One region of the Blautia acetigignens genome, then DNA from elsewhere that is predicted to be linked to it. Evidence: riboswitches for the same ligand, from Rfam matches in the RefSeq annotation. Region 1 holds a riboswitch; each other region holds the start of a gene.
What was found. A riboswitch is a leader RNA that binds a small molecule or an ion and turns the genes downstream of it on or off. The one in region 1 is predicted to bind cobalamin.
Positions count from the first base shown of each region.

Region 2: another riboswitch for cobalamin. It lies ahead of OCV70_RS01280 (cysteine-rich small domain-containing protein); the one in region 1 lies ahead of OCV70_RS06795 (MSCRAMM family adhesin).
Region 3: another riboswitch for cobalamin. It lies ahead of OCV70_RS11950 (class I SAM-dependent methyltransferase); the one in region 1 lies ahead of OCV70_RS06795 (MSCRAMM family adhesin).
Region 4: another riboswitch for cobalamin. It lies ahead of OCV70_RS00595 (ABC transporter substrate-binding protein); the one in region 1 lies ahead of OCV70_RS06795 (MSCRAMM family adhesin).

Region 1 is NZ_JAOQJM010000004.1:54,902-59,675, reverse strand. Features, by position in the region: gene OCV70_RS06800 (VanW family protein) at 25-1,455, shown strand; cobalamin riboswitch at 1,612-1,808, shown strand; gene OCV70_RS06795 (MSCRAMM family adhesin) at 2,012-4,774, shown strand, end outside.
Region 2 is NZ_JAOQJM010000001.1:280,224-284,997, forward strand. Features, by position in the region: gene OCV70_RS01265 (EutP/PduV family microcompartment system protein) at 1-437, opposite strand, end outside; gene OCV70_RS01270 (BMC domain-containing protein) at 444-821, opposite strand; gene OCV70_RS01275 (phosphatase) at 1,152-1,865, shown strand; gene OCV70_RS01280 (cysteine-rich small domain-containing protein) at 1,977-2,282, opposite strand; cobalamin riboswitch at 2,627-2,814, opposite strand; gene OCV70_RS01285 (C40 family peptidase) at 3,075-4,460, opposite strand; gene OCV70_RS01290 (PspC-like choline-binding domain-containing protein) at 4,752-4,774, opposite strand, start outside.
Region 3 is NZ_JAOQJM010000009.1:80,180-84,953, reverse strand. Features, by position in the region: gene OCV70_RS11955 (AAA-like domain-containing protein) at 1-1,330, shown strand, start outside; cobalamin riboswitch at 1,417-1,609, shown strand; gene OCV70_RS11950 (class I SAM-dependent methyltransferase) at 1,716-2,444, shown strand; gene nikB (nickel ABC transporter permease) at 2,449-3,396, shown strand; gene OCV70_RS11940 (ABC transporter permease) at 3,386-4,207, shown strand; gene OCV70_RS11935 (ABC transporter substrate-binding protein) at 4,294-4,774, shown strand, end outside.
Region 4 is NZ_JAOQJM010000001.1:125,378-130,151, forward strand. Features, by position in the region: gene OCV70_RS00585 (ABC transporter ATP-binding protein) at 1-265, opposite strand, end outside; gene OCV70_RS00590 (FecCD family ABC transporter permease) at 262-1,326, opposite strand; gene OCV70_RS00595 (ABC transporter substrate-binding protein) at 1,341-2,435, opposite strand; cobalamin riboswitch at 2,534-2,743, opposite strand; gene OCV70_RS00600 (hypothetical protein) at 2,837-3,802, opposite strand; gene OCV70_RS00605 (CotH kinase family protein) at 4,018-4,774, opposite strand, start outside.

The DNA.
Region 1 (4,774 bases):
GTAAGCCAAAGGTAAAACTATCGTATGAACAAACAAATGAAAAACACCCTGATCAAGGTTTTGATCTTTTTTGTGCTTCTTGTGGGCGCTTATTGTCTGTGGTGTCATTTCCTTACGGACAATGTGATCTGGACAAAGCTGAAAGTAAACGGCATTGCCATCCAGGGAATGACCGAAGAGGAAGCCATCGACGCCATTACAGAGGATTTCCAGAAGAATTATCAGGACAAACAGATGACTGTCACCCTGAACGGACAGGAGTTTAAGGTGTCCATTTATCCGGCGCTGAGCCTGGATGTGAAAGCAGTTGTGGCAAGTGCTTATTCTCTTGGACATGGCTCCTGGATCACTCACGGGACAGACCGCATCCAGCTTATGAACAGCAAGACGAAGGAAGAACTGACCCTTCTGCCTACTGTGCGCAACCAGGATGATTTAGATGCGGTGCTGGATGCAGCCGGGATCCAGAATGGTTCTACTACCATCCAGACCTCCTGTGAGCTCACAGATACCAGTCTTGTGATCACCAAAGGAATCACCGGAATGGGGCCGGATCTGAATGCTCTGAAAAAAGAAATCTTAAGTGCCATTTCCCGGGAAGATTACGAAGCGGTGATTGAATGCCCTACCGTGGAGACTGCGCCGGAAGAATTTGACATGGAAGCTTATTATGAGCAGGTACATACAGAAGCAACCGATGCTTCCCTGGGAGAGAATAATGAGATCATTCCTGCTGTGACGGGCATTTCCTTTGATGTGGAAGCTGCGCAGAACCGGCTTGACCGGGCAAGAGAGGGGCTTGTGATCACCATTCCTCTTGAGATTACTTTGCCGGAGGTTTCCACGGAGGAAATTGAGGCTCTGCCTTATCTGAACCTCCTTGGAACCTATACCACTTACGGCGGCGGTACCAAGAACCGGATCACCAATCTGAAGCTTGCAGTAGAAGCATGCGATGGGGTGGAACTGCAGCCGGGACAGACTTTTTCCTACAATGATACCTTAGGTCCCAGAACAGAAGAGCGGGGCTATAAGGAAGCGACGGTAATCGTAGGCGGCGAGCACGCCCAGGATATCGGCGGCGGAATCTGCCAGGTGTCCACCACCCTGTTTATGGCGTGCCTGCAGGCGGATCTTTCCATCGTAGAACGCCATAACCATGCAGCGCGTATTGACTATGTGGATGACGGACTGGATGCAGCAGTTGTTTACGGAAGCCAGGATTTCCGCTTCCAGAACAATACCTCTTATCCCATTAAGATTTTCGCAGTCTATGACGAAGCAGAAGAGTCTGTGACCGTATCCATTTACGGTACAAAGGAGAACAACAATACTGTAGAGATCACCACCGAACACTCCGATCCCAACACCTGCAAAACCTACCGCAGCGTGTATGATGAGGCGGGAAACCTGCTCCGCACAGAAGAGGTTGGGTATAGTCAGTATAAACAGTAAAGCGATGTTGCGTATTTCCCGCACAATAATTTAAAATATATGTTAAATTGTAGTTACTGGGCACGGAGTGAACAGTAACAAATTGTAGGCTGTCAGGTAGAAAGTGCCTTGGCAGCCTATTGATTTCAGTATAATAGTCTGCTATAATGAAATGAATTGAATAAATCCGTTTTCAGTGCCTTTGCAGAAAAAAAAGCTGCTGGTTAAGAGGGAATCAGGTGCAAATCCTGAGCGATCCGGTCACTGTAAACAGGGAATGAAATCCGAAGATGCCATTGGCAATGCGTTGCTGAGAAGGCTGGATTTCGTATTGATCTGTAAGTCAGGAAACCTGCTGAATTCGTTAATGAAAGCTTCCGAGGAAAGCACTTCATTCTCATGTAGCATATATTTCGACTATGGGATATATTGATTTCTGGTGCCTGTTCCCTTATGGGAGCGGGCATTTTTTTGCATTAGAAGAGTTTTCTGGAATTTTCCGAATACTCTGAGGCAGTCTTTGATTTATTCAGGCAACAATACCAGAAGATAACCATAAAAGAATCGAGGGAGAAAAATGAAAAGAAATTCAAAACGCTTTCTGGCACTGTTTCTTTCTGTGGCAATGACCGTCACTCCGGCTGCCCTTACACAGGCAGAAAGTGAGAGTACAGGCGTACAGGTTACGGTAACTCCGGCGGAAGAAGCTGTTGTGACAGAAGCTCCGAAAGAGGAGACTGCTCCTGCACAGGAAGAGAAGGCAGAAACAACTGCTCCGGAAGAGACCACGGCACCTACAGAGACTCCGGAGCAGACAGAAACTGCTGAGGTTTCTGTTACAGAAGCGCCAGCACAGACAGAGGATGCCAAAGAAGAGACTGCTGCTCAGCCAGCAGAAGACGCAGCTGTAACAGAAGCTCCGGCTGCAGAAGAAGCTTCCGGCAATGGGATTGCCACTTATACCATGCCAGAGGATTTAAAAGAAGACGGCTCAAACATGACCATTGATAAAGCAGATGATACTGCTTACAAAATGTTCAAAATTGCAAGCTCCTCTGCAGAATTAAAGGGTGATAAAATTAAAATAACCCTGACTTCTAACGGAAAGAACTACAATAAGATTTACCTTGGACATAAAGAAGATGCTGCATCTGTGATGGATGCCAATGCAATCGCAGGAACAGAGACAGAAACCGGATATACCTTCGTTTTCGAAATTGATGCAAAGGCAGAAGCTCAGACCATTTATCTGGTTCCCCATTCTGTAAAAAATAATGCATGGTATACGACCCAGGATCTGAAGCTGAACGTTCCAGGAATGAAAGCCCCGGAACCAACTGCCACACCAGAACCAACCGCAACTCCGGAGCCAACCGCAACTCCAGAGCCTACCGCCACACCAATTCCAACCGAGACTCCGGCAGCCTCTGACAACGAGATCAAGGACGCTGGCATCAAGCTGGTAAAAGAAGACGGCAACGAATTTGCCATGTTCGTGATCACTGGTTCTACTGTAAAATTAGAGGGCGACAAATACATCGTAACCCTTTCCACAGAGAAGCAGAACTATGACATGATTTACTTCGGAAGTTCCAGCGATGCAGATAAAGAGACAAAAGCTGTCCACGGCGTAGAGAATGCAGCAGGCGGCTATACATACACTTTCGAAGTTCCTGCAAGCAAGGAGACACAGACTGTTTCTGTAGTACCTCATTCCAAGAAGAGCCAGCACTGGTATGAAAAAGGCATTCTTACCATCAGTGTTCCGGCAGTTCCAGGATACGGCCAGGAGCCAGAGGTAACACCAGAACCAACCGTAACTCCTACTCCAGGCGAGACCCCGGAGCCAACCGCTACACCGGATTCCCCAGACAACGAGATTAAGGACGCAGGTATTAAGCTGGTAAAAGAAGACGGCAACGAATTTGCCATGTTCGTGATCACTGGTTCCACTGTAAAATTAGAGGGTGACAAATATATCGTAACTCTTTCCACAGAGAAGCAGAATTATGACATGATCTACTTCGGAAGTTCCAGCGATGCAGATAAAGAGACCAAAGCCGTTCGCGGCGAAGAAAATGCTGCAGGAGGTTATACATACACTTTCGAAATCCCGGCAAGCAAGGATGTGACCACTCTTGCAGTCGTTCCGCACTCCAAAAAGAGCCAGCACTGGTATGAAAAAGGCATTCTTACCATCAGTGTTCCGGCAGTTCCAGGATATGGCGAAGAGCCAGAGGTAACACCGGAACCAACCGCTACCCCGGCTCCAAGTGAGACTCCGGCTCCGACCGCGACTCCAGAGCCAACTTCCACACCAGAGCCAACCAAGATTCCATCCGGCACATGTGACAACGGAATCTACAATGTAAATGTAACTTCCAGTTCCACCATGTTCCGCGTAGTAGACTGCACCCTCACTTCCAAAAACGGAAAAATGACCGCAGTCCTTACCTTAAGCGGTACCGGATACGATTATCTCTATGTGGGAACCAGCGAGCAGGCTGCAAAAGCAGATTCCTCCAAATGGGTTCCATATACCGTAAATGCAAACGGCAAATATACCTATGAGATTCCGGTAACATCCCTGGACAAAGGACTTGCAGTTGCTGCATTTTCCCACAGAACCCAGAGCTGGTATGACAGAACCCTGACCTTTGAGTCTGCTACCTTAAATAAGATTGGTGAGATCAAAGACGACACCCAGAAACCGGATGCCACACCAACACCAAGTGTTGCTCCAACAGGCACTCCAACCCCAACCGAAACACCGACTCCAACTCCTACACCGGATGCAAATCCTGACAAGGAGTCCAAGTACGACTCTGACCTTAGCGGCGGAACTTCCTCTGTAAACAGCTCCACCACACTGGCAGACGGAACCTACACACCAGACAGCTTCTCCTGGTCCGGCGGTACCGGTAAGGTAAGTATTTCCTGTAATAAGATTACTGTAACCGGCGGAAAAGCCTATGCAACAATTGTATTCAGCAGTGAATATTACGGATATGTAAAGGCAAACGGCAACACCTATTACGGATCCTGCGGAGGCGGTACCTCCACCTTCACCATCCCGATTGCATTAAACCAGAACAATACCATCATCGGTATGACCACCAGAATGTCTCAGGCTCATGAGATTACTTACACCATTTATGCTGCATTAAAGGGTGCAAGCGATCCGAAAAAAACAGACAAGGAAAATCCGGCAGATGAGAACAGCATGCTTTCCACAGGAAACAAGAAGCTGGATGAAAGTGCACCGGAGATCACAGGTCTTGAGTACAAGGATGAAACCAAGCTTGAGCATGCAAAATACTTTAAACTGTATAACTATGCA
Region 2 (4,774 bases), on a different contig from region 1:
ATTACATCTCCCTCTTCCCGGAGATATTCCAGGATTTCCGGGATGCCTTCCTGCTGCTTGGAATCCACATAAAAGATCTTTTTGCAGCCGGCCAGCTGCAGCCAGGAGGTTGCCAGCTTCACATTGGCCTGGGGATTATGGATCTTGGTGACAATGCCGATCACCTCGCGGTTGGCCATGCAGGTGATGCATGGGGGAAACAGGCAGTACGGCTCGATAGCTGATACCAGAAGTCCCACAACATCGGATTCATATGTATACAACGCCAGGGCGTGTCCAAGCCCTTGGGTCTGGGCATACTCTCCTGGCGTGTCTACGATTACATCAAAATTATTTACATATTGTGTTTTGTGATAGTGTATTTTTTCTCCGCGCAAAGCCTGGGTCAGGGTTGTTTTGCCAGCTTCGCTGCGGCCGATGAGAACCAGTTTCTTCATATTATATCAGGTCCTTGTGATCGGGCATAAGGTAAAGCCCAGCTTGTTTCCCACATAGTCCAGAATGGCGCTTGTGGAAGCTTCCACCTCAGATACAGTGCCTGTGATGATCAGGCTTCCGCTGAAGCGGTCTACAAAGCCCAGCTCAATGCCGGATGACTTCATGGCAATGTCTGCCATAATAATGGCTGTCTCTGCAGGGCTGACAGTCATAATTCCAATGGCTGCCCTTGAATAATCCAGAGACGGGTCAAGTCCTAATTTGGTGTAAAGAATCTTATCCGGATTGGCAATGATATGTGCCAGGGAAATCTGCTTGCCTGGTACAAGCTCCTGCACAATGCGCTGCTTCATTTCCGGAGACATGTTATCTGTATATCCCATTTTTCCTCCTGTCTGAAACTTTGGCTGATCCTGCCGTCAGCATACAGCATTCCCATACCTGAAAGTTTAATATATATACAAAATCTTTTGCTGTTTTTCTACCGTAATTATACTATCCGGTGTTTTGACTGTCAACAAAAAGCAACACTTTTCCTACACATATATGTGGTTTTTCTTGTGTTTATGTGTTGTTTTTATTTGTTTTTCCAAATTTTTCTTATTTTACAGTTGACAGTCTTTTTCTGCTCTGTCATACTGAAAACAGTACAGGCATTCACAGCTTTTTAAACTTTCCGAATGCACAGACTTCTTAACAGGAGATGATTTTTTATGTATCTTTCCGATATGCATACCCACTCTATCGCAAGCGGGCACGGAACAAGCTGCACCATCAGCGACATGGCTAAGTCAGCTTCACGCAAAGGGTTAAAGCTTCTTGGCATTACAGACCACGGGCCAGCTACTCTTGCAGCAGGAACCGCGTCTTATTTCCGCAGTCTTACTTATTCGCCGCGGAAGCGTTTTAATGTGGAATTATTATATGGGATTGAACTGAATATTTTGGATGTGAACGGCAAGGTTGACCTGGAGCAGGAGCTGCTTGAGAAGCTGGACTATTCTATTGCCAGCATACACGCCCAGAATTTCCATCCAGCCAGCAAAGAGGAAAACACCAAAGCCTTTCTTAATGTGATGAAAAATCCTATGGTAAAGATTCTGGGGCATATTGATAATACCCAGTATCCGGTAGATTATGATGCAGTTGTAAAGGCAGCCGGAGAAAATGGGGTTCTTCTGGAGATGAATGAGGCTTCTCTTGCGCCTTATGGCTATCGCGGAGATACCCGCAGCAACTGTGCGGAAATTTTAAGATGCTGCCGCAAATATCTGGTTCCAATTGTACTGTCCAGCGACAGTCATGGGGCAGAGCATATTGGGGATTTCACTTATGCGGCAGATTTTGTCCATCAGGCTATGTTCCCGGAGGGACTGATCCTGAATAACCAGATTCCGAAGCTGAAGATGATTCTCAGTATGCGGTAGTGTGTGATTGTTCAAGCAAACGACTTGTTAGTAAATACCGCTCCTGCTAATTTTATCTGCAAAATAAAAAGTTTCCCTGCACCCAATTTGTGGGTAGGGAAACTTTTTGTTTTACTTTTCTTTTACGTCCTGATTTTCACGTACCTTCTTCATCAAATCAGCCAGTTCCTGATACTTCCCGGTGACATAGCCATAATTTTTCCGTTTGTGGGGAAGCTGGCAGTTAGTGCAGTCCTTGAAGCCTTTTTCGTTGTAGTGGAAATTCCCGCCGCATTTATCCCCTAATGCATAGAGTGGACAATAGCAGAACAGGCAGTTGAAATCCTCCGGATCTGCGCCTTTATGACAGGGAAAAAATTCGCAGTTCTTATGACTGAAGTAGGAATATTCCTTGCCTTCCCAATAATTCTTTTCCATTTTCCGGCTCCTTTCTCATCTGCCCTAACAAATTCCTTTTCCGCAGGATTTTTATAGTAGAAATCTTCTATATCATTTTCAATTAAATAAAAAAATAACCGCTTACGCGGCTTCAAAATTCTCGCAGATATTTAAGAGGGAGCGATGCTACTCCGGGGTAGAATATGACCCGTTCATATATACGCGGAGGGAACGGTTTCATCCAAAGTAGTATCGCCTGCCATTTAATCTGTATAATTCATCTGAACAGGCGATATTCCATAAAAAATGTCCACTCACAAAAGCGGACAACATTCCAGGGCTGCGGATTCCCTAAAACTGGTTGTTACACTTTCATCGGAAGTTTAACCTCGCCATACTAAGCAGGTTTCCTGGCTCCAGAATCATCGCATCATCTCTCCTTCTCATGCATACGCACAATGGACTCTGAGACTTGCTCCTCTGTTACAGTGACCGGATCGCTCAGGTTTCTCACCTGATTCCCTCTTTCTGCCAGCTAATAGCTACCAGCACTTAATATGTTCAATATGGAATTATACTGACATCATAGTACCACCTGCCTAAGTATTTGTCAACCCGTAATCTGTTATTTATTTATCAAAATTATGGAAAGCAAATTCCGCTTTTATACTCTGTTTCGGACACCCTCAAGTTTTCACCATAAAGCCCAAAACAATCCCACCATCAAAAAACCTCCCGGATTCCATAGCGAGGATCCGGGAGGGATTCAAATTCTTTCATTAAATATGCCCGCCGATGCAGGTACTGTATTTATTCAGGCCTATGCTGCAATTACACAAGACGTCTTACAGATGTAATGGTTCTGTATGCAGCATTGTCGCTGATCTTGATTCCGTCTCTGGAGTTGGACGCGTGTACAATCTGTCCATTTCCCATGTAGATTGCGACATGACCGCCGTAGCAGATCAGATCTCCTGGCTGTGCATCTGCATAGGAAACTTCAGTTCCTGCATTCTGCTGCTCATAGGAAGTTCTCGGAAGGCTGACGCCGAAGTTTGCATATACGCTCTGTACGAACCCAGAGCAGTCAGCACCATTTGTCAGGCTTGTTCCGCCCCATACATATGGATTTCCAACAAACTGTGTTGCATAGTTCACTACAGAAGATCCTGAGCCGGAAGAACTGCTGGATGAGCTGCTGGAAGAACTTTCAGAGTAGCTGTCATAATCTACTGTATTATCGCTGTCGATTACGTTTCCATACTCATCATATTCATAATCAGAAGAAGAATCAGAGCTTCCGCTTACAACGTCTCCATCCTCGTCATACTGAACATCTGTATCTGAACTGTCGCTGTAGTCCTCACTATCATCTTCACTGTAGTCATCATAGCTTTCATCACTCTGTGACTCTTCTGCTTCCTGTGCGGCAGCTGCTGCAGCAGCTGCTTCTGCCTCTGCCTGACGTCTTGCCTCTTCCTCAGCTGCAATACGCTCTGCCTCAAGCTGCTCGATCTCAGCCTGCTGCTCTGCAAGAAGGTTTGCATACTCGGTAGCCTGCTGCTGCGCGTATGCGATCTCATTCTCGCAGTCAGCACTGTTTGCACGGGTTACATCCAGCTGATACTGAAGATTGGACTGCTGTGCCTCATACTCCTGTTTCATTGTCTCGAAATCAGCTTTCTCCTGCTCGTACTGATCTTCTAACTTCTGAACCTCTTCAATGGTTCTCGCATACTTCTGAAGGCTCTCTCTGTCCTGCTCATACATCTGCTGTGTGTACTCTGCCCTGGTAAGAAGATCTGCAAGGTTGTCTGCGTTGAGCATCATCTGGAACCATGCATTGTTTCCGCCTTTTTCATAAAGATACTGGATACGTTTCTTCATGGAGCTGTACTGTTTATCCTTGGCGTTCTGTGCCTTAGTCAGGTCGCCCTGGGTTTTCTCAATTTCCGCTTCCTTGGAAGCAATATCATTCTCAAGAGTCTGAATGGAAACCATGACATTAACAAGATCGGAATTCAGGGAATCGATCTGGCTCTCAAGCTGCTGTTTCTGCTCCCAGAGAGCATTCATACGTGCATATGTAGCATCCAGCTGCTGGCTTGTCCAAGCCTGCTCTTCTCTTAAGTCGCTCTCGCGGTCAGCCATTACGCTTACTGCCTGTGAGCCGCACATTAAAATTGCCAGTGTCAGACATACAATTCTTTTCTTCATGTTTCGTCACCCTCATTTTTTAATCTAAATATCTAAATTTGTAATATGTTTGCAATATTTCAATCAATCTTGCTACATATTAACACAGCTTCGCAAACATTTCAACCCTAAAATGCAATAAATTTTAAATTTCTGTAACATTTCGTAATATATTCGTATTTCATTTGCCAGAAATACAGCGTTCTTATAAGCAAAATCCCACAACCGTAAATTGATTTTTGTAATTCGTAATACTCAAAAAGGAGGAAACCAGTTTCAAACTGATTTCCTCCTGTGTAAATCACTGTGAAATTATTTGCCAAAAAGATCATAAA
Region 3 (4,774 bases), on a different contig from region 1:
AGAAGGTCTTATGCTGGATATAGGCGATTGTTTGAAAGAACAAAATGCGGATGAGAAAATAGTAGAAGAATGGTATCAGCCTATTTTGGAAAAATTTCCCTTGCGCTCGTTGGGAGCAAAGATCAGTTCCCTGTGTAAAGCGTGCGGTCAGCCAGTGATCCTTATGATCGATGAGGTGGACAAAAGCTCAGATAATCAGATCTTTTTATCATTTCTTGGGCTTCTTCGCGAAAAGTATCTTCGTATGCAGCAGGGAAAAGATCAGACTTTCCAGTCGGTTGTTTTGGCAGGCGTATATGATATAAAGACTTTGAAGGTGAAAATACATCCTGAAGAAGAGTCAAAATATAACAGTCCATGGAATATTGCAGTAGATTTTGATATAAGTATGGACTTTTCCATCCAGGATATTAGAGCTATGCTGCTGGAATATGAGAGTGATTTTAAAACTGGAATGGATATAGAGCAGGTAAGTGAATTTTTGTACAATTATACTTCCGGTTATCCATATCTGGTGTCACGGCTTTGTCAGCTAGTGGATGAAAGAGTTTCGGGAAGTGAGCTTTTTCCTACTAAGAAGGAAGGCTGGAGTAAGGATGGGCTTCTTACGGCGGTGAAGATGCTGTTGGGAGAAAAGAACACACTATTTGACGATATGGTGAAAAAGCTGTCAGATTATCCGAAATTGAAGGAAATGCTCCAAAGTATTTTGTTTGGCGGAGTAAGTTTCCCATTTAAGATTGAAAATCCATTAGTTAATCTGGGAGTGACTTTTGGATTTTTAAAAGATAGGAATGGGCTTACTGCAGTATCCAATCGAATTTTTGAAACACAATTATATGATTTGTTTTTGGCGGAAATGGCGATTAACAGTGAATTGTATAAGGATGCCGGGATAGAACGTAATCGATTTATTGTGTCCGGAATGCTTCCGATGGATCTGGTGATGGAAAAATTTTGTGAGCATTATGAAGAAATATATGCAGAAAACGATCAAAAATTTATAGAGGAAAATGGAAGAAAACTTTTCTTACTTTATTTAAAACCTATTATAAATGGAACGGGAAATTATTATATTGAGGCCAGAACCAGGGATAGCAGAAGGACGGATGTAATCGTTGATTATAAGGGAAAACGCTTTATAATTGAATTGAAAATCTGGAGGGGAAACGAATATAATACCCGTGGAGAGCAGCAGCTTTTTGAATATTTGGAATTTTATAAGATGGAAAAAGGATATTTGCTGAGCTTTAATTTTAATAAGTCTAAAAAGACCGGAATCCGGGAAATCAGTTATGATGGGAAACGAATTTTGGAAGTGGTTGTTTAGTAAAATAATCGCGGATTCTGCCAATTTCATTGACAAATGCAAAATATTATATTAAACTCAGTTTGCATGATTTTAGTATAAAAATTTAATAAAGAAACCATTTTGGTGCCTGCCACGTTTTTGTAAAACGCGGCGGAGTAAACGGGAAACAGGTGAGAATCCTGTGCTATGCCGTAGCTGTAACAGTCGAGTATGCTTTTATATCCACTGAGTAATCGGGAAGGGAAAGCAGTATGATGACGCTGGAGCCAGAATACCGGCCGGAATGAAGAACTTTTGCTGCGAGTCACAGTATAGAGGTTGCGTGTAATAGAAATATTATGCCGTTAAGCCGCTGTGTCTTCAGCGGCTTTTATTATTGAAAAAACAGAGAGGACAAAGGTAAATGGCTGAATTACTGAAGGATATTCAGACATACTGGGACATGAGAGCTGGCGGATTTTCTGATGCCAGTATGGAAGAGCGAAAGACAGAACCGGGAAAGCACTGGGAAAATATTTTCCGCAATTCTCTGGAAGAAGGGTGCACGGTACTGGACGATGGCTGCGGTGCCGGATTTTTTACCACCTTGTTAGCGTCTATGGGATATCAGGTAACTGCCGTGGACTACAGCCCCAAAATGCTGGAAGAAGTCAGAAAAAATCTGGATGCGGAAAATCTGAAGGCGGATCTTAAGCAGATGGATGTACAGAATCTGGAATTTCCGGACAACAGCTTCGATGCAGTGGTGTCAAGAAATGTATTCTGGAATCTGGAGCATGCGGATAAAGCCTATGAGGAAGTAAGCCGGGTTCTGAAAAAAGGCGGAATTCTGATTCTGGAAGATGGAAATTACTACCGCCATTATTTCAGCGAGAAATATGAAAAGATGTACCAGGAATTTCAGAAGCTGTACGGTGACGAAGAGAATCAGGGCTGTCACGCACGCCATAACAAAGAAAATGTAGATTTCCATATTATGGAAGAAATTGCGAAAAAACTGCCCATGAGCCAGGTTGACCGCCCGGCATGGGATTTTGGTAAACTGGTAGACCTGGGATTTCGCAAAATACAGGTAGAAGTTTCTGGCAGTCCGCTGCCAATGAGCTTTTGCATTGTAGCACAGAAAGGCTGAAAAAGTGAAAAAAGAAATTTGTAAGCGACTAGTTTCACTTGTAATTATCCTGTTTGGACTTTCCATTATGACCTTTGGACTTACATATATTCTGCCATCCAATCCGGCAGAGCAGCTGGCGGAATCCATGGGTGCTGGTCATGACAGAGAAGTAATTGCAAAGATTGAAGAAAAATATGGATTAAACAAATCCTTCGGCGAACAGTATATAAGCTGGCTGAAGGGAGCTTTACACGGTGATTTCGGAATGTCGGTAAAGTATGCACAGCCGGTCTCCCAGGTGCTTGGAAGAAAGCTTCCCAATACCATTAAGCTGGCAGTTGCTTCTTTTATTCTGATGCTTCTGATTTCTTTTCCGCTGGGAATTTTATCAGCAGTGTATAAGGATAAGGCAGCAGATTATATTATCCGGTTTATGTCCTTCCTTGGAATTTCACTGCCAAGCTTCTGGGGCGGTATGATGCTGATCTATCTGCTGGCAGTCAATCTGCACTGGCTTCCGGTTGGCGGATCAGATTCCTTCAAAAGCCTGATCATGCCAGCCATCACCTTATCATTAAGCATGAGCGCATATTATATAAGGCGAATCCGGGCGGTAATGGTAGAGCAGATGAACGAAGAATACATCAATGGCTGTCAGGCCAGAGGCGTGGGAAGATTCCGCACCATCTTTTTCCATGTGCTTCCCAACTCCTTGCTTACAGTAGTAACCATGCTGGGAATGTCCTTCGGCGGCCTGCTTGGAGGAACCATGATCGTGGAAACGGTTTTCAGCTGGAATGGAATTGGAAGTGCGGCTGTGGCTGCTATTTCCGGAAGAGATTATCAGCTGATCCAGGGATATGTTATGTGGATGGGATGCATTTACGTTCTGGTAAATCTTTTGGTGGACATTTCATATCAGTGGCTTGATCCAAGAATCAGGAGAGGAGCCGTACAGCATGAAGAGTAAGAAAAAAATATGGATCCGTTTTGGAATTTCGGCAGCATTTGCAGTGATTTTCCTATTGTTTGCGTTGTTTGCCGGGAAATTTGCTCCATACGATCCTCTTGAAACACACTATACCGATTTATTGAAAGCACCTTGCAAACAGTATCTTCTGGGAACAGACCAGATGGGAAGAGATATTTTTTCTAGAATCCTCTATGGAGGAAAAACTTCTCTTCTGATTGCCTTTGCAGTGACTGCGATTATTTCAGTTGTGGGAATTCTGGTGGGAACAGCAGCCGGTTTCTGGGGCGGCGCGTTTGATGCAGTGTTGATGCGTCTTTCCGATATGCTCATGGCTTTTCCAGGATCAATTTTCACAATTGCACTGGTTAGCTTCCTGGGAACAGGACTTCCCAATCTGATCCTTGCAATGACCCTCACTGGATGGACTTATTACGCGAGAATCAGCCGTTCCCTGGTTCTTTCCATAAAGAACAATACCTACATAGAACAGGCCAGACTGGGCGGAGCCAACAATTTCCGCATTATGACAGGCTACATTATCCCAAATGTTATGCCTTCCCTTCTGGTAAATATCACCCAGGATATTGGAAGCAAGCTTCTGACGATTGCAGGACTTTCCCTGTTAGGACTTGGCTCCCAGCCGCCTACGCCGGAATGGGGCTACATGCTTTCAGAAGGAAAAGATTATATGTATTCAGCGCCCTGGATGCTTATGGCACCGGGAATGGTAATTTTGATAAATGTTATTATATTCAACTTATTGGGAGACTGTATTCAGGATCTGATGAATCCCAAAGGAAAAAAATAATGATGTTTACTTTCTGCCCCAGAGGTTGGAAGGATGAACATAGATAAAGTAAACATGCACATAACAACAGGAGGAGAAAAAACAAAATGAAAAAACGGTTAATGTCTTTATTATTTGCAGGAGTTATGGCTTGCAGCGTAATGGGAAGCGGTGTTACAACATTTGCTGCTGACAACGACAGCCACATCAATCTGGCACTTTTCACTTACATTGAAGGTATGGATCCGGCAACAGACTGGTGCGGATGGAACCTTACCCGCTGCGGTGTTGGTGAGACACTTGTAACTGTAAACGAGAACATGGAGATTGTTGGACAGTTAGCAGATGAGTGGGAGCAGACAGATGACACAACCTATCGTTTCCATATTCGCCAGGGCGTAAAATTCAGCAATGGTACAGAGTTAACACCTGAAATCGTAAAAGATTCCATTCAGAGATCTATCGACAACAACTCCCGTGGAGGAGACCTTAAAATCGCAAGCATCGATGTTGACGGAGAATATGTAGTATTTACAACTGACGGAGAGTACAGCGCATTTGTAGCACAGCTTACAGAGCCTATGACTG
Region 4 (4,774 bases), on a different contig from region 1:
AATTATAATAGTTGTGCTGGGCTACCACTGCCATTTTCTTTGCAGAGCTTTTTGCATTCATGGAATAAAGCTCATCCCCGTCCAGATAAACAGCCCCTGAATCAGCCTTCAGTACACGGTATATACACTTCAAAAGAGTGGATTTTCCACTTCCGTTTGGTCCAATGATCCCAACCAGTTCTTTATTTCCACTATCAACAGAAATCCCCTTCAAAATCTGCCTGGTATGAAAACCAACCCGAATATCTTCTGTTGTTATTCTCATTTTCTTCCTCCAAAGCCATAGGATTTTTTCACCAGCAGATAAATAAAGCAAGGCGCACCGATAATGGAAACCAAAACTCCAAGAGGCATTTCAGAATTTTTCAGGATCACGCGGCATGCCACATCGCACCAGATCAGAAAGGCGGCACCAAGAAGTGCCCCAAGTGGAAGGAGGCGACTGTGATCTGTTCCGAAAAGGATCCGCACAACATGAGGGATCACAAGTCCAACAAAACCGATAACTCCGGCACAGTATACCGCAAATCCGATCATTACAGAAGCTACCACCAGATATACTGTTCTTAATCTGTGCAGGTCTGTTCCAAGAGTAATAGATACCTCATCCCCCAGAAGCATCAGGTTCAGGCTTCGATATTGTGTAAGAAAAAGCAGAACGCACACCAGAGTAACCGGCAGCATCACACCCACTCTTGCCCAGCTTGCCCCCGCAAGGCTTCCCATGTTCCACTTCATAACCTCTGTAGCAGCGTTTTTATCATTTGTTATGTAAATTACAAAATTTGAAAAAGCAGAACATACCGCACTAATGGCCATTCCGGCAAGAATCAGCTTGGCAGACGTTGCCTTTCCACCCATGTTTGCAATAGCGATAACTGCAAATGATGTAAGCATAGCTCCGATAAATGCACAGATTCCCACAGAGTTTCCGCCAAGAAAGCTTCCTATGCCAAGCATGATTGCAAGGGTTGCCCCAAGAGAGGCACCGGAAGAAATTCCAAGCACATAGGGATCTGCAAGAGGATTCTGCACGATTGCCTGCATCACCACTCCGCACACGGAAAGTGCCATTCCGATTGCCAGTGCAAGCAGCACCCTTGGAAGACGGATCAGCCACACCACATCATGTATTGCCCCTTCTCCATAAGCGGCCAGACTTTTGATGTGAAAAAGCTTATATAAAATCACACTGTATACATCCTTCAAAGACAGGTCTGCATTTCCAAAGGTAACTGCTGCAAGCACGGAAAACACCAGAAACAGTATCAGAAAAATAAGCACTGCCGCATACATAGATGTGCGGACAACCTTTTCTTTTTTCACTGTTGTTTCCTCACTTAGTCAATTGCTGCGTCTGGATATAAGCCCTTTGCAAAGGTTTCGATTCCATCCTGGGTACGGGTTGCACTTGCATACATCTCGCTGAGCATGATTGGGTAAACACGACCGTTCTTTACCGCATCAAGGCTCTGAAGAGCTTCATCCTCCTGGATAACTGCCAGCTGGCTGTCCATAACACTCTGTGGATCATCTCCTGCATATGGCATGTAAACGACGAAAATAACATCCGGGTTAGCTGCGATAATGTCTTCCTTTCCAACTGTGGAAGCATCCGGGTTTGCAAGTGTTGCACCAAGCTGTGTAACCATATCTCCGCCAAGGCTGCTTGCGCCGTAGTTTGTAATGTTCTCTCCTAATGGCTCAAGAACCATAACGGTTGGTTTCTCTTCAGCGTCCTTTGTTGCCTCAAGAGTGTTGTTGATTACATCTTTAATGTTGTCTACGATTGCTTCTGCTTTGTCCTGAACATCGAAGATTTTACCAAGGTTCAGAATATCTGTATACTCGTTCTCAAGAGTTCTAGCTCCGCCAGGGCGTGTATTGGAGTTGTAATAAGTGTTGCAGCCTTTGTCAATCCAATTTGTTACATTTCCAAGGTTCTTGTCTGAAAACAGGGAACTCCAGGAAAGGATCATGTCAGGCTCAAGCATGGTTACAGTTTCAAGGGATGGGGTAAATTCATCAAGATAATTTGTTTTGGAGAATGCTTCTTTAAGATCGTCCGGAACTTCGTTATCAAGACCTGCTGTTGCTACAAGGCGATCCTCAAGTCCAAGGGAGAGCATAGTCTCAATACTTCCCTGATATACAGCAATAACTTTTTCCGGTGCTTTTTCATAGGTAGTTTCGATTTCGTTTCCGTCATAATCATAGGTAGTGATGGTCAGCGGATACTCGGTTTTGGTACCTTCCTCTGCTGTACCCTCTGCTTCCTCTGCGCTCTCTTCGGCGTCAGCTGTCGGCTGGTTGTCTTCCTTGATAGTCTGGGCGTCTGCACGCTCTGCGGCATAAACAACCGGGCTTACAGATACAGACAAAGCTGCTGCCATTGCAAGTGCCATGATTCTTCTGGATAATTCTTTGTTTTTCATTTGTTTTTCCTCTCTTTTCGTTTGTTTTGTAACCGAAAAGATGGGGCTTCAAAAAAGCTGTCATTGCGACAGCTAAAAGGGATACTTTTAACGGAAGCTCCTTCTTACTTTGCCAAGCAGGTTTCCTGACTTACAGGTTATAATGGTGTTCCCCGCCTTCTCGCATATAGGTATGCAATGGCATTTTGAAGTACACCTTCCTGCTTACAGTGGCCGCAACCGTCCAGGCTCTTACCCTGGTTCCCTCTAGCAGCATTTCCAAAGCTTATAAAAAGTCTCCGGCATGCTGTTCACTTAACAAAATTCAATTACTTTGTAAGTTTAGCACACCTGTCTTTTAAATACAATAAAAAAAACGCTGCTGTCTTATAAAAACAGCAGCGTTTCAAATGATCAGTAAATCAGTACAGATAATCTTTATTTACATAGCCATACATCATAAGACCAGTGGAATATACATACCAGTACTGAGAGTTACTGGAGTCAATTACCACTACGGTGTCACCGGTATAAAGCTCTCCGATCTCATTGGATTCATCATAGCTCATGGCAGAGCGAAGTGCCAGATAACCCTTGGATACACTGACAGATTTGGTAGCGAATGTACTGCCGCCTACCAGGTAGTCTTTGTTCACGAAACCATTCTTATCATATTTCGGAGAATATACATACCAGTACTTGGGATCACTGGTCTCCAGAAGCTGGACTACATCTCCGGTGTAAAGCTCTCCGATCTCATTGGAAGCATCATAAGCCTTCATATTGCGAAGTGCCAGGTAACCCTTGGATACGCTGACCATTCTAGTCTCACCGAAATAGCTGGTTCCCGCATCCATATCTTCATTCGTATACAGATATTCCTGATTTACAAAGCCATAGCAGTTCAGCTTCGGTGAGTATACATACCAGTACGTAGAATCGCTGCTGTCGCAAACCCACACATTATCGCCGGAATACAGCTTGCCGATCTCATTTGCAGAGTCATAGCATGCCGCATTACGAAGAGCCAGATAGCCTTTCTCCACACTTACGGTCCACATGGTATCATAAGCCGATACTGAAGAAGAAATAGAATTGAGATAATCGTTATTCACATAACCAAAGGTATCATACTTCGGTGAGTATACATACCAGTAGCCGGTGGCACCTGTATAATCCATCACCTCTACCAGATCTCCATTGTAAAGCTCTCCAATCTCATTTCTGCTGTCAAAGGCTGTATCTGTACGAAGAGCCAGATAGCCCTTGGCTACATTTACCTGATAGGTATTACAGGATGCCTCTGCTTTCTTTGGCATTCCGAAAATGGAAAATGTAATGGCTGCCGCGGTAAGAACGGGTAAATACAATTTCTTCATCTTTGTCATAGTAAAATCCCCCTTTATATAATTCTGCATAACTACAATGACTACGTTTTCCTCTTTTCACCGTTGTAATTATCTGAATATTATTTATTCTTGCATCTTATATATAAAAAATTATAACGGATTCACTCTATTATGACAAGCATTTTTATCGGCCGATGAAGTTTACTTATCTAATCTTTACAATGCAGTATAGATTTCGCAGTTCCGTTTTTTTCTTATTTTACACTATCCTGATTGGAGTCCTGTAAATCAGCTTTTTCCTCAGATATCGGAGAAACATCTCCTGCATCGAAAGGCTGGGGCGTGCCTGCAAAGCCATTATCCTTTCCCTGACCTTCGTTTCCGCCTCCCCCACCGGAAAAGCTGCCCATTACACTAAGATCAATGTCTGAGCCATCAATCAGGTTGGAAGAATCCTGCTGCTGGCCTTCGTCTGTGGATGGAATAGTGCCTGCCAGCTGGCCGCTGACGCTTTTTGCCCGAAGCTGTACCACTTCTATTAGCATATTTGCGGCTTCCTCATATTCTTCATAGCTGTAAAAAGCAGTGGGGTCATTTCCTACCAGGTCATCAATCTGGCTGCGGATTCTCTCATAAGTTTTCTCAAACTCACCACCATTCACATATTTTTCCACAAGTTCATTCAGATACCCATGGTACTGTTCCAGATATTCCTCGTTTTCCAGAAGGGCATCGAAAAAATCAGTAATGGAAAATGGCATATCAATGGCATCGTTGATCACCGAAGTTGCTCCCAAGGACTGACCTCCCATTTTACCGCCCATGGACATACCGCCAAAGGAAAGGTTGTAGTCCCATGGCAAAATATTCAGCTTGCCATTATATTCATACAGGTAATAATTATGCGCCATAGTACCAGAAAGGCTGTCATCGTTCACCACGAAGGTGTGAACTGCCATATATTTCAGTATATTATCTACATCCATATAGGTTTCCAAATCTGTACCTTCA